3 regions of the Cupriavidus sp. GW823-FHT06D04 genome follow, and region 2 is predicted to be linked to each of the others. Evidence: predicted binding sites of a transcription regulator. Region 2 holds the regulator's gene; each other region holds the start of a gene.
The links. Region 2 encodes LexA, which represses DNA repair genes until DNA is damaged. Its sites were predicted from a motif close to ACTGTATNNNNATACAGT; they were not measured.

Region 1 (4,335 bases), on a different contig from region 2:
GCTGGTCCTGGTGCGCGAGGACGTGGGGCGCCACAATGCGCTCGACAAGCTGGCGGGCGCACTGGCAAGCGGCACTGAGGATACCAAGAGCGGCGCGGTGATTGTCACCAGCCGGGCCAGCTACGAGATGGTGTTCAAGACGGCATCGATCGGCGCCGGGATTCTTGCTGCGGTGTCCGGCCCAACGGCACTGGCCGTGCGGATGGCGGAATCCACGGTGGTGACGCTGGCCGGTTTTGTGCGCAGTGGCAGCCTGGTCGTCTACTCACATCCCGAACGCCTGCGTATTGCCTAGGTTGCCGATCACGCCCCGGATCCTGTCGCCTCCTGCTCGAATGCGGCCTCCGCCCGAAGGCTCGCCAGGTCGCGCCCGACCGTGGCGACCGCAAGCCGCTTGTCCTTGCTCCAATAGGTCACCGTACAGTCATGCGCGGCGGGATCGCCGTCGACATCCAGGCGATCCCATTGCTCCGCATGGCCTACGTAGTTGATGGCCACATCATAGTGCTGGGTCCAGAAGAATGGCACGGCCGCAAAGCGTTTGCGCTGTCCCAGGATATTCCGCGCTGCCACCACGCCCTGGCGCTCGGCGACCACCCAGTGTTCGACGCGGATACGCTGGCCCGTTCCCGGGTCAGGCCAGCGCGCAATATCGCCCGCGGCATAGATGCCAGGTTCGCTCGTCTGGAGAAATTCATCGACCGCCACGCCCTTGTCCAGCGCGAGGCCGGCGTCCTGCGCCAAGGCCACGTCGGGGCGAACGCCAATCCCGGTCACGACCAGATCGGCGGCCAGCTCCGTGCCGGTCGACAATTTCACCCGATCCGGCTGAATCTCCGCCACCGTGGCCCCGAGATGGAACGTTACCCCGTGCGATTCATGAAGCGCCTTGATCATGCCGCCGAGCGCCGCACCCAGGACCCGCTCCATCGGATGCGCTTCGGGCGCGACAACATGCACTTCCAGGCCTCGCGTTCGCAGCGCTGCCGCGACTTCCATCCCGATAAAGCTTGCGCCCACCACGACGCATCGGCATGCCGTGCCGAGACGCGCGATCAATGCGTCGCAGTCGGCCAGCGTACGGAGCACGCCCACGTGCGGCAAGGATGCGCCAGGAACGTCGAGCCGTATCGGCACGGCACCGACGGCAAGCAGAAGCGCGCCGTAGCTCACGTTGCTGCCATCCGAGAGCGTGACGGATTTTTGCGCGGGGCTGAGCTTGACGACACGGTTGTCGGCGCGCACATCGATGTCGTGATCCGCGTAGAACGTCGGTGGCCGCATTGGCAGCCAGTCCGCGTTTGCCGTCCCGGCGAGGTAGTCTTTCGATAGATTCGGCCGGTCGTACGGCAATGAACGATCGGCGCTCAACAGCGTGACGGGGCCGCTATAGCCTTCCCGGCGCAGGGTTTCGACCGCGGCAGTCCCGGCTGCGCCGCCGCCGATGATTACCACGGATTCAGGGAGTTGGGCGGCGGCAAGTCGCGGTGGCTGCACCGCCGGCAGCGCTTCGCGGACGAAGGCCTTTCCGTCTTGCTGTTCCACGCGCCAGCATTTCAAATCGTCCTGGGCGGGCGGCCCCAGGACCGCGCCGGTACGAAGACTGAAGCAGGCGTGATGCCATGGACATCGGATCGTGTCGCCGACCAGCAGGCCGTCCGCCAGAGGCGCCCCATAGTGGGTACAGGTCGCACCGATGGCAAACAGTTCATCAGCCCGTCGCACAAGCAAGACCGGTTCGCCGCCAATCTGGCCTGTCACCATGCCGCCATCAGCAAGGTCAGCCAGCGGCACGCCCTGGGCGAGATCGCATTCATCCTTGGAGGAAGAGCTTTTGGTCATGGCGTCTCTCCTTGCCGGTCATGGCACAGGGCCATTATCGACCTCGATACCGTCAAATGAAAGGCGCATGCAGCGTTACAAACTGCGCCACGGCACGGATATTATTCACGGGTGACCAGCCTCCTTTCCTGACGAAGGGTCATCCGGATAACTGCCCCATGAACAGACCCTCCCGCTTCGCTATCGGCAAGCGCATTGCACCCGCACGCTTTCTGCTGTGCGGCGCCATATTGATTGTTGCGACCTTCGCCGCGGGTGCGCTCGGCGCAGAGCCACGTATTGCGCTGCTGATCGGCTTCGATCTCGCGGCCCTTGTCTTCCTTGGCGCCGCGCTGCCGCTGTTGCGCGCCGATGCTGCGGCCATGCGGCGTACAGCGGAGTACAACGATGCCAACCGCACCGCGCTGCTCGCGATCACCGTGCTGCTCTCGATGGTGATCCTGGTCGCGATCGGCACGCTGATCGCGCGCCCCGAGACACCGCACTGGGCCGACATCGCGCTGATCGTCGCCACGCTCATCCTGTCCTGGCTTTTTGCCAACACCGTTTTCACGCTGCACTATGCGCATCTCTACTATCTCCAGACCGCCACCGGCGACCAGGGCGGGCTGCAGGTGCCGGGCGTTAAGGACCCCAGCTATTGGGACTTCCTCTATTTCAGCTTCACGCTGGGCATGACTTTCCAGACGTCTGACGTGACTATCGCCGGCGCCCACATGCGCAGGGTGGTCCTGGGCCACTGCGTGGCCGCGTTTCTGTTCAACATGGGGATTTTGGCGTTCACCGTGAACGCCCTGGGTGGCTTGTAGGCGACTTGACCACGCGGCCAAAGTGTTCGTGGACAAATTCCTTGCATCCCGCCGGATACTGTATATATTTACAGTACCTGTATGGATGAACAGTAGGAGTCCCGTCCATGGAACACCTGATCCGTGTGCAAAACGATTATGACCGCCAGGTGCTGGCCTGGCTGCGCGGGCGCATCGGCGATGCCGCGCTGCAGACCGCGGCACTGCGCCTGGGCGGCCAGCGCAAGCCTTACCTGTCAACGATCTGCCGCAGCCTGGGCATCCGCCCACCCAGCCGGCGCCAGTTCGCGGCCGAGGCAGCGCGCATGCACCGCGCGGTGGGCGATACCTACCTGGCCCGTATCCGCGAAATCCTTGGCCAGTCACCTGCCGAAGCTGCGCTGCGCCAGTAAGCAGTAGCCGATCACCGGCCACGCCGGCGCCGCCGAGCTCTCGCTGGCCGTATCATGAAGCCCCGTTGCCGTCACACGGCACGGGGCTTTTTTCATCCCTAGCCAAGGCCGATATGAGCGAACATCGCATCCCTACCGCCGCCCTGCACCAGTGGGTGGCCGATCTCTGGCTTGCCGCGGGCAGCAGCGCACAAGAGGCGCGCCTGACGGCCGACCACCTGGTCGGCGCCAACCTGAGCGGGCATGACTCGCACGGCGTCGGCATGATCCCGCGCTATGTGCTGGCCTGGCAGGCCGACGAGCTGCAGCTGAACCAGCAGGTCAGCGTGCTGCACGATGCCGGCAGCATGCTGAGCCTGGACGGCAACCGCGGCATGGGCCAGGCAGTGACGGCGCAGGCCATGGACATGGCTATCGGCCGCGCGCGCGAGCATGGCGTCTGCGTGATGGGCCTGCGCCAGTCGCACCACCTGGGGCGCGTGGGCCACTGGGCCGAGCAGGCCACTGCCGCCGGCATGATCTCGATCCACTTCGTCAACGTGCTGTCCAAGCCCATCGTGGCGCCGCACGGCGGCTACGATGCGCGCTACGGCACCAACCCGTTCACCATCGGCGTGCCTGTGGCGGGCGAGCCGCCGCTGGTGCTGGACTTCGCCACCAGCGCGATCGCGCTGGGCAAGGTGCGCGTGGCCCACAACAAGGGCGTGCCGGTGGCGCCCGGCTGCCTGCTGGACGCGCACGGCGAGCCCACCGCCGATCCTGCCGTGATGTACCCCGCCGACGGCGCGCCGCAAGGCGCGCTGCGGCCCTTTGGCGAGCACAAGGGCCATGTGCTGGCCGTGATGTGCGAGCTGCTGGGCGCCGCGGTCACCGGCGGCCACACCATCCGCCCCGAAACGCTGCGGCATGAGCATGCGGTCTGGAACAACATGCTGGCGATCGTGTTCGATCCCGCGCGCCTGGGCACCAGCACGTCGTTCGGGCATGAGGTAGCGGCGTTCGCCGAGTGGATGAAGGCATCGCGACTGCAGCCCGGGCAGGATGGCATCCGCCTGCCGGGCGAGCCCGAACGGGCCTGGCGCGCCGCCCGCGCCACCCATGTCCCGGTTGACGCCGGCACGCTGGCCCAGCTGGACGATGCCGCCGCGCGGGTGGCGGCCGCGCGCGCCAGCGCGCAGCCTGCGCCGGGGCCGCTGTCTGCGCTGGCTTGCGACTGACTATCATCAGAGATGAACCCGGCGTCGTGCGCGACGCACGGCCGGCCTGGCGCCTGACCACTACCGGACACTGAC
Region 2 (4,335 bases):
TGAACGCGTGTTCCAGTTCAGCCAGCGTTTCCTTGCCGCATTCGATGTTCAGGCAAACGTAGTGAGCCTTGGCCAGCTTCTGGATCATGTAAGCCATCTGGCGACGGCCCCAGTCTTCCACGCGGTGAACGTTGCCGTTCTGCGAGGTCACGAGCTGCTTGTAGCGCTCGATCATGGCCGGCACTTGTTCGCTCTGGTCCGGGTGGACGATGAAGACGATTTCGTAATGACGCATTGACGCTCCTTTTGGATTAGCCACCCGGGCGTCACGAGTCCGGTGTGGCAAGGTTGAATAGCCTTACATTATAGCGCGCGTATCGGCAAGTGCGCAAGCCGCTGTTTACACAGGCAAATCAGGCGTTGGCAATCAAGGCCTGCAGCCTCGCCGGATCCCGCGCCAGCCCTGCGTCGGCTGCTAGCGCCATGGCCAGCAGCACGCGCGCCTTATAGGGATTGAGGTCCGTTGCGGAAACAAAAGCCCCATCCGCCGGGCTGAGCTGGGGCGGAATCGCCACATGGCCGGCCCCGGTGCGGGAACTGCGCACCACGGCCACACCCGCGGCAGCGGCATCGGCCAGCGCCTCGGCCAGCACCTCATGCACCGAGCCATTGCCAGCGGCAGCCACCACCAGTCCGGCGACGCCCGCGCGGACCAGCGCATCCACAGCCACCCTGCCCGGCTGGGCGTAGCTGGCCACGATCTCCACCACCGGCCACGCCGTCGGCATCGGCCCAATCACCCAGGCCGCGCGCGGCGCGCGCGCGAAGCGCACGTAGTCATCCTGCACGAAACCCAGCGGCCCGCAGGCCGAGACAAAGGCATCGACCGCCGACGTGTGGGCCTTGGCCACATCCCGCGCAGCGTGGATCTGCTGGTTCAGCACCACCAGCACACCCTTGCCGCGCGCATCGGGATGAGCGGCCACGCGCACCGCATCCAGCAGGTTCAGCGGGCCATCGGCCGACAGCGACGTCGATGGCCGCATTGCCGCCGTCATCACCACGGGCACCGGACACGATTGCGTCAGGTGCAGCGCCATCGCGGTTTCTTCCAGTGTATCGGTGCCGTGCGTGATCACGATGCCGGCCACGTCGGGCTGCGCGGACCAGTGCTCAACCCGCGCCGCCAGCGTTTGCCAGAGCATGAAGGTCATGTCTTTGCTGTCGACCTGGGCCACCTGCTCGGCTTCGATGCGGGCCGCCGACTGCAGCGCGGGCACCGCTGCCAGCAACGACGACACCGGCACGGTCGCCGCCTGGTAGCGAGCGCTGCTGGCGGAGTTGCCGGCCGCGCCAGCGATGGTGCCGCCGGTGGCAAGTACGACGATGCGAGGCAATTGGGTCATGGAGGCGTGCAAAGAAAGTGGGAAAACAGGAATGCCGATTGTAACGGGCGCGCCCCGCCTCGCCGCGGGCCCGCGCTGGCGATCCACAAATCCATCCATGCGACACGCCCCAAAAATTCTGCTTGCGCTCAGGCCGATACTGTATAAAATCACAGCATACTGTTTAAACATACAGTGCCTGGCCAGCCGGATGCAGGATAAAGGATCGACCGATCCCTTACCCGGAATCCCCGCGGCCCCGCACGGAATGGCGATCCCATGGCGACCCTGACACCCCGGCAGCAGCAGATTTTCGATCTGATCCGCAACACGATCCGCCGCACCGGCTTTCCGCCCACGCGCGCCGAAATCGCCGCAGAATTCGGCTTCTCATCGCCCAATGCCGCAGAAGAACACCTGAGGGCGCTGGCACGCAAGGGCGTGATCGAATTGACCCCGGGCGCCTCACGCGGCATCCGCCTGAAGGTGGCACGCAGCGATTCGGAAATGCCTGACCAGTTTTCGTTGCCGATGGCCGGCGTGATGCAGCTGACGCTGCCGCTGGTGGGCCGCGTTGCTGCCGGCAGCCCGATACTCGCCGCCGAGCATATCGACCGCCAGTACCAGGTCGACGCCTCGGTCTTCGACGAACGCCCCGATTACCTGCTGCGCGTGCGCGGCCTGAGCATGCGCGATGCCGGCATCCTCGATGGCGACCTGCTGGCCGTGCGCCGCGCCAGCGAAGCCGCCAACGGCAAGATCGTGGTGGCGCGCCTGGGTGATGACGTGACCGTCAAGCGCCTGCAGCGGCGCGGTGGCCATATCGAACTGATCGCAGAAAACCCGGACTTCACCAACATCATCGTGGAGCCTGGCGAGGAGTTTTCGCTGGAAGGCATCGCCGTCGGTCTGATCCGATCTTCCGGCTTCTAGCCGGGCACCGCAGGCAGCGAGCCTGCGCGGGCCCACCCGCTTCCATTGCTTTGCAGACGCCACCCGGCTTGCCGGGTGTTGACCCCGCTTTGCCCAAAAGAGGTGCCACCATGCCGCAAATCCACCAAGTCGCCGCCCGTCGCCCGGTCAAGCCCGTGCCGTTCCGCCAGAGCAAGGGCGTACGCGTCTACCAGGGTACGCAGCGCCGCACCATGGTCGGCAGCATGGCGGCGATCTGCCGCATGCTTGAACTCGAAACCGCCGAAAAGCTGGCTGCCTGAACCCTGCGGGCGCAGCCCGCGTAGCCGTGGGCCCCGCCCTCAGCTACGCACACACGCCTTGGCTTCGGCTTCCAGCTCCTGCGGCGTCAGCTGCGGGAACCACGTATCGCTCTTGCGCAGTTCCAGAGCCGTACCATCCGGCTTCGCCGTCAGCGAAATCAGATAGGCGTATCGGTATTCACCCCCAGACGTGGTCTGGCCGATGCGGATCTCAGTCTGGTTCTTCGCCGGATAGTTGATGACCGCGGCGTCATCGCCCAGATTGTTGCGCAGGCATTTCGCAACATCGCCCATCGTTGCTGGCGTGAACAAGCGCATGGGCGCACGCGCGCGAATGTCCTTTTCAGAAGTACCGGTGGCACACCCTGCCACCATGGCTGCCATCGCTACGCCAATCACTGCCGCTCGAACAGACATACCATCCCCGGGGAATGCAAAACGGCGCCCTCGCGAGGCGCCGTTCTGGAAAATGCTTTGGGGTGGCTGATGGGACTCGAACCCACGACGACAGGAATCACAATCCTGGACTCTACCAACTGAGCTACAGCCACCGTAGAAGTCATCAGCGCGTTACGTTGCTGATCGACGAAAACCAAGATTATACAAACAGTTTTCCGGGATGGCTAGTATCCGGCACAATTTTTTTTAGATAAAAGCTCAGGTTCGGGACGGGCTCCACTTTGCCTCAAGCAGCACTGCCTGCTTGATGGCCTCGACGGTCTCGGCTTCGGTATCGAACTGCCCCAACAGGCGGCGCGACTTGCCGTTCAGCACGGCTTCCTGCAACGCCTTGCCCGCGGCTTCCGAAGTGCCGGGGTGCCAGCAGTAGCGTGCCGTCCATTTGCCGTCCTGCAGTTGCTCGGCAACCCAGACCACCCTGAAGTCTTCATAGACAACACCGAACGGCGCTTCGTTTTCCACGTTTGCTCTTTCCACGCTGCCCCCCCTGCCGGCATCGGTCCGCATGCCATGCCTTGTCTCGCCTGGGGCAAATGCGAGGGATCGTATCACGGCCGCCGACCAGGGCGCCCGGCCCGGCTGGCACCTTCGCGCATGCCGTCGATCGCTCGCGGAAATATGCTGTGCACAGCCCCTACCTCTGCAGGGTTCATGCCGCAAATGCGCGAAGCGATACTTGTGCCTGAGGGACATTGACCCCCCTCGACCTTCCCGTCAGGCGGCCCGCCCCATCGGGCCGCCTGCCTCTTTTTGGCCACCCTGCCCGCTCATTGCCGTGGCGCCAGCACCTGGCGATGGAACCTCGCGAGCGTATGCGAGCCCAATCGACGTCATCGACAAAATCGACACGTCAACGAACGCAGGGAACGGGAATGCAAATCAAGTGTAGATGGCCTGCGCGAATTCTTGCGCTGACAGTATTGGCGGCCTTGCTCGGCGGATGTGCTGGCGGCGGGGTCGACGGCAGGGAATCCAGCATCACGACATACGGCACGCTGGACGTAGGCATCAGCCATACGCGCTAGCCTGCCAGCGTGACCGATGGAACTCTTTACGAGGGCGACCGTCTAATTCCCTCGTCTGGCGCATGCAATGCGAGCGCGCAAAAAAAGAGTCCGCAGCGCGGACTCTTAAATTTAGCGATCTCAAATGCCCTGAAGGCGGTTGCACTGTAACTGTCATCCCGGCAATGCACCATACGGGTAAACGAAGAGCAACAAGCCTGGCGTAGCAGCAAGAAAGCGCCGACAAAAAAAAGCCCGCCGAAGCGGGCTAATAATCAGTTGAAGAAAGCCCTGTATTCGAGGGCAGGCACAGTGTATGGAAGTGCCCTGCCT
Region 3 (4,335 bases), on a different contig from region 2:
CGCTGGATCAGCCGCACCGGGATCGCGAACTGGTCTCGCTCTTCGAGACGCGTCGGCTGGAGGGAATCATTGCCGCACCCAGCGTGGAAAGTGAGTCGCCGGCGGATTTCCTGTTCAGTTCGTGCGAGTTGCCTGTTGTGATCCTGGACCGGGAAACGCCCATCCCGATGGACGTGGTCACGCTCGACCATCGCGCCGGCGTCCGGCAGTCGGTGGAGTACCTGGTCTCGCTGGGGCACCGTTGCATTGCGCTGTTTGGCCCCAGCGAGCACATCCGCCCTGGTCGCGAAAAGCTATTGGGATACCAGGAAGGGTTGGCAGCGGCCGGCATTGCCTATGACCCGGGCCTGGTCTTCATGTCGCGTTCCGCCGTGGATTCTTCACGCGTGCAGATGAGTGCCATGCTGGCGCTGGACCGACCGCCGACCGCCATCATCGCGCTTGGCACCCGCCTGCTTTCGGGCGCCGTCTATGCAGCGCGCAAGGCTGGTCTGGAAATCCCTCGCGATCTCTCGGTCATCGGAATCGGTACACCGGAGACCCTTGAGCTGATGTACCCACCGCTGACTACACTGCGCTTCAATATCGAAGCTGCTGCGGAAGCCGCTGCACGACTGATGCTCGACCGGCTTGAAGGCATCGCCGATGCGCCGCCACGAAATGTCAGTGTGCCGTTGGATCTTGTGCTAGGAGAGTCCTGTACTCCACGAAAATGACGCCCCTGCGCGGCAGCCGATCGTGAAAATTGCATGAGCGATGCCGAGAAGCACGGGATGGCCTGCCAGCCTGCAATCGGCCGACGGCACGCATTGGTGACCGAGAGACTAGGGCAGGGCAGAAAAATCGAAATGGGCGGCCGCATACACGGCGTTGCACGCCCAGACTTCTTCCCCGTCTTTGTAGAAGGTCGCCCACTTGCCGTCACTGACGCAGTGGGCGCCGGGGAAGACCTCATCGTGACCGTTGCTATCGTCCAGCGGGAAGGGGTCGTGGGGCACGGCCCAGGAGTGGCCGCTCGGTAAGGCTTCGATCGATTTCCGCGTCATACTTTTCAGCACCGCCATGCGGTGTCACGTAACGTACAAACCCTGCCGCCCCGGCAAAACGGATCGTGTCAATCCTGCAAAGGCGTGACATCGTCGCGAGACAGCTCGTGTAGGCTCGCAGCCCATTGCCTCTTGCTTATCCAGTGTAATTTCGCCATGGCGCCTCGCGTGAGTCGTTGCCATACGAATGACTCTTCCCGGCTCTTCTACACCATACACGGGAGCAACACGGTTGCCGTCCTGTCGGAATTCGCTGGCGCGGCGGACAGCACGGAGCGGGCCGTACCGGCTGCGACTCCATTGTCGACCAGGCTATCCCTTGATGTCGCGCGGATCGTTGCCAAAGGAGTTTCGCTCCCGGATCTGGCCGTCGCGACCGTGAATGAACAGCTCGACCTTCTTCTGCTTGGCTCTCTCCGTGCCCGCGGCGATCGCTTCGGCCTGGGTATCGAATGTTTCGCGGGCGTGGCCACCTTCCGTCTCAACGGCCCAGCGATTGTCGGCTGGAACCACATGGATGTCTTGTCCAGTCATGACTGTCTCCTGAAGTTATGGTGCCAGTCTGTGCCGGGCAAAAGGGCGCCGGTATCAGGCGCCGTCCGACAATATTTCCCTGCGCCGAGTGGAGCAAACGATACGCGCAATTCGGCCTAGGGTTACGGGCACAAAAAAAACGCCCGCACATCGGCGGGCGACGGGTTAGACATCGCAAGAGGTCAACTCACGACGCGGGCGATTCTCGCTGAAATGTATAGACATTCATATCCCTCAATTTGGGGGAGGGTCTAAAGCTTCTGCTCGGTATGCCGACCCGAAGTAGTGCGTGTACCTACCATGCTGCGCGCACTTCTTTTCGATGAACAGCCGGACGGTACCGGCGTGTCCGGCCTCGACTATCACCTGGTGGTGGTCTGCCGACTCGCGCGTGGCGCGCCCTGAGTGCCCAGCGCGGCGGCGATGTACTGCCCGTGAAGGGTGCCGAGGATGCCGTTCTCCGAGTGCACCAGGCTCTCCCCATTGGTTTCTGCCGGAAGGTGGCACCGGGCCGCCAGTTTGCTGTTGCCCATGGTTCAGATCTCCGTGCGGTTCAGCGCAAGGTGAAGCGGACCGTGGTCGCATCCACTGCAGCCCATGGGCCTACGGCCAGGCGAATCAACTGGCCGTCCTCCCAGTAGGACAGGAAGTCGGGCCGCCACTTCAATGCGCGCAACTGTCTTGCTTCCAAGCCGGTCACGACGAGGCCGCCAGCCGTGGCCGCGATCGCCTCGCACGGCAACCGCAGCGCCTCGCTGTCCTCGCCGAAATAGTGGGCTTCGAGAAAGATGGTCGTGCTCGCGGCCATGTGGACGTTCAGTTGACGCGTTTCCAGGCGTCCTGGATCGCGCTGAAGGTGATCGGCACCACTTCGCTGCCCGAGAAGTCGGCAGGCGTGTCGTCCTTCGGGTAGCTCAGAAACGGCGAGGCCTTCAGCATGCGAAGCAGGTTCGGCGCGTGCTTTCCCGATTGGCCCACCTCGTGCATGACCTCAGTCTCGATTTGATGAATGAGCTTCCAGGTCAGGATGCCAGCGGCTCGGTGCTTGGCAACAATGGCTGGCGTGGCCTGGACGATGGCAGATTCGGCGGCTTGGATTGAGTCCATGGTTTGGTGAGAACTGTATGGATATACAGTATAGAGAGACTTCCGACCTCAGCGCCAGCGGAAATCAGCGCACCCTGTTTGCGGCTGGCGTGAACAGCATCGGAGTGGCCCGCCATCTTGGGACTTAGGTTGATTTGGTTGACATGGTTGCAAAACCGGCCTACATTCAAACCATAGTTAGCCAATCAGGGGCTTCCCGTGGCGAAAGCAACACATACCCATTCAAGAGAGTCGGACGTGGTCTTCCTGGATCCGGAGAGCGAAATCGCACTCCGAAGCGCCGTGGGCGCGGCCTCGATGTTCAGTCAGAAGGCAACTCGGCAGCTGTTGGATCTGCCCGATGCCGCGCTCGGCCGGCTTTTGAAAAACGGACTCGCGCAGGTGTCTGACCTTGGGGTTCAAGTCCATATTGGACGCACCCGTCCTACGGTGGACATCAAGGCGTTCGAGGCTAGTGCGGCGCATTCCCGCGAAGCGTTGATCGAATCGGGAGAGATCGTCTCGTCCGACCAATTGATCAACGCCTTGGGGCTGACGCGCCAAGCTCTCAGCAAGGCGGTGCTCGCCAAGCGTATGTTCACGGTGAATGTGGGTACGAAAGTCTTTTACCCAGCGTTCTATGCCAGGTCAGATATCGACCGCAAGAAGGTAGAAGAAATCACCAAACTGTTGGGGGACTTGCCGGGTTGGACAAAGTGGCAATTTTTCACGACCGCAAAGGGCTCGCTCGACAAAGCCACGCCCCTGGAGGCACTCGAACAAGGCAAGTTCGAAGCGGTCAAGAAAGCCGCCGCGGCTTTTGCCGAGCGCTGAGGAGCCATTTTGACGATTAGTGCCCCGGGCGGTAATTTTGACTTGTTTGGACTCCACATTGAAAAAGTCTCACCGACAGAGCTGATTCGTATCTCGCGCCATAATTCTAATGAGCCATACTTCGGCAAGTCCGGCGGCAACCGATTTGACGATCCGCAAAGGCGCTATGGCACTAGCTATTTCGGCTTCACGTTACCCTGCGCTTTCGCCGAGACGGTCCTTCACGATGAAGTCGCCGGCCCAACTGGTTTTCAGCTGACAGCGGCCCAACTCGATCGGTATGTGCTGACCTTCCAAGGCGAGCTGTTGAATCTGGCTGCGCTGTATGGGCCGCATTTGAAGAACCTTGGGGGTAACGCGGCAGTCTCCAGCATGACGCCCTACGACATCCCGCAACAATGGTCGCGTGCGCTGCATGACCATCCGGCGCACGTGGACGGCTTCTTGTATATGTCCAACCACCTGAACGACCAGAAGGCGCTGGTTGTCTTTGAACGCGCCAAAGAAAAGCTGGCAGTTAGCAACGCGATTCAATTTGATTGCCACCCTCAAGCGCCTAAGGTGTTCGAGATCTTTCGCTTGTTTCCCATTTGAACGTGACTCGCTCGGAAGCGGCGTCGGTTTGCATCAATTTGTTTCCACTAGTCGTGCGCCGGCAAGCCAGCCAGATCAAAGGGTCACGATGACAGTTTTGCCTCAAGACTATCGAGGGGATTTGGCTGCGCAAGGCCGATCACGTCCGCGATCATGTCTGGCGGATGAACTAGCCGAATCACAACGGAGGCTACGCGTTTGGCTCCAGGAACATTGTTATGCACCATAACAATTTAACATA

Region 1: the regulator LexA is predicted to act here: its motif matches at 2,709-2,726, upstream of AC1Q7H_RS21925 (CppA family protein).
Region 3: the regulator LexA is predicted to act here: its motif matches at 2,700-2,717, upstream of AC1Q7H_RS39255 (DUF2471 family protein).

The regions. Positions count from the first base shown of each region.
Region 1 covers NZ_JBXAHL010000018.1:87,415-91,749, forward strand. The annotation lists partial or broken gene fdhD (formate dehydrogenase accessory sulfurtransferase FdhD) at 1-295, shown strand, start outside; gene AC1Q7H_RS21915 (FAD-dependent oxidoreductase) at 304-1,842, opposite strand; gene AC1Q7H_RS21920 (DUF1345 domain-containing protein) at 1,899-2,651, shown strand; gene AC1Q7H_RS21925 (CppA family protein) at 2,759-3,043, shown strand; gene AC1Q7H_RS21930 (malate/lactate/ureidoglycolate dehydrogenase) at 3,157-4,260, shown strand.
Region 2 covers NZ_JBXAHL010000009.1:69,663-73,997, forward strand. The annotation lists gene rpsF (30S ribosomal protein S6) at 1-235, opposite strand, end outside; gene AC1Q7H_RS14125 (asparaginase) at 354-1,346, opposite strand; gene lexA (transcriptional repressor LexA) at 1,605-2,258, shown strand; gene AC1Q7H_RS14135 (hypothetical protein) at 2,369-2,539, shown strand; gene AC1Q7H_RS14140 (hypothetical protein) at 2,579-2,956, opposite strand; tRNA gene AC1Q7H_RS14145 (tRNA-His) at 3,015-3,090, opposite strand; gene AC1Q7H_RS14150 (hypothetical protein) at 3,197-3,505, opposite strand.
Region 3 covers NZ_JBXAHL010000082.1:99-4,433, reverse strand. The annotation lists gene AC1Q7H_RS39280 (LacI family DNA-binding transcriptional regulator) at 1-716, shown strand, start outside; gene AC1Q7H_RS39275 (hypothetical protein) at 825-1,064, opposite strand; gene AC1Q7H_RS39270 (DUF2188 domain-containing protein) at 1,359-1,580, opposite strand; gene AC1Q7H_RS39265 (hypothetical protein) at 1,943-2,113, opposite strand; gene AC1Q7H_RS39260 (hypothetical protein) at 2,134-2,388, opposite strand; gene AC1Q7H_RS39255 (DUF2471 family protein) at 2,397-2,687, opposite strand; gene AC1Q7H_RS39250 (hypothetical protein) at 2,925-3,500, shown strand; gene AC1Q7H_RS39245 (RES family NAD+ phosphorylase) at 3,510-4,094, shown strand.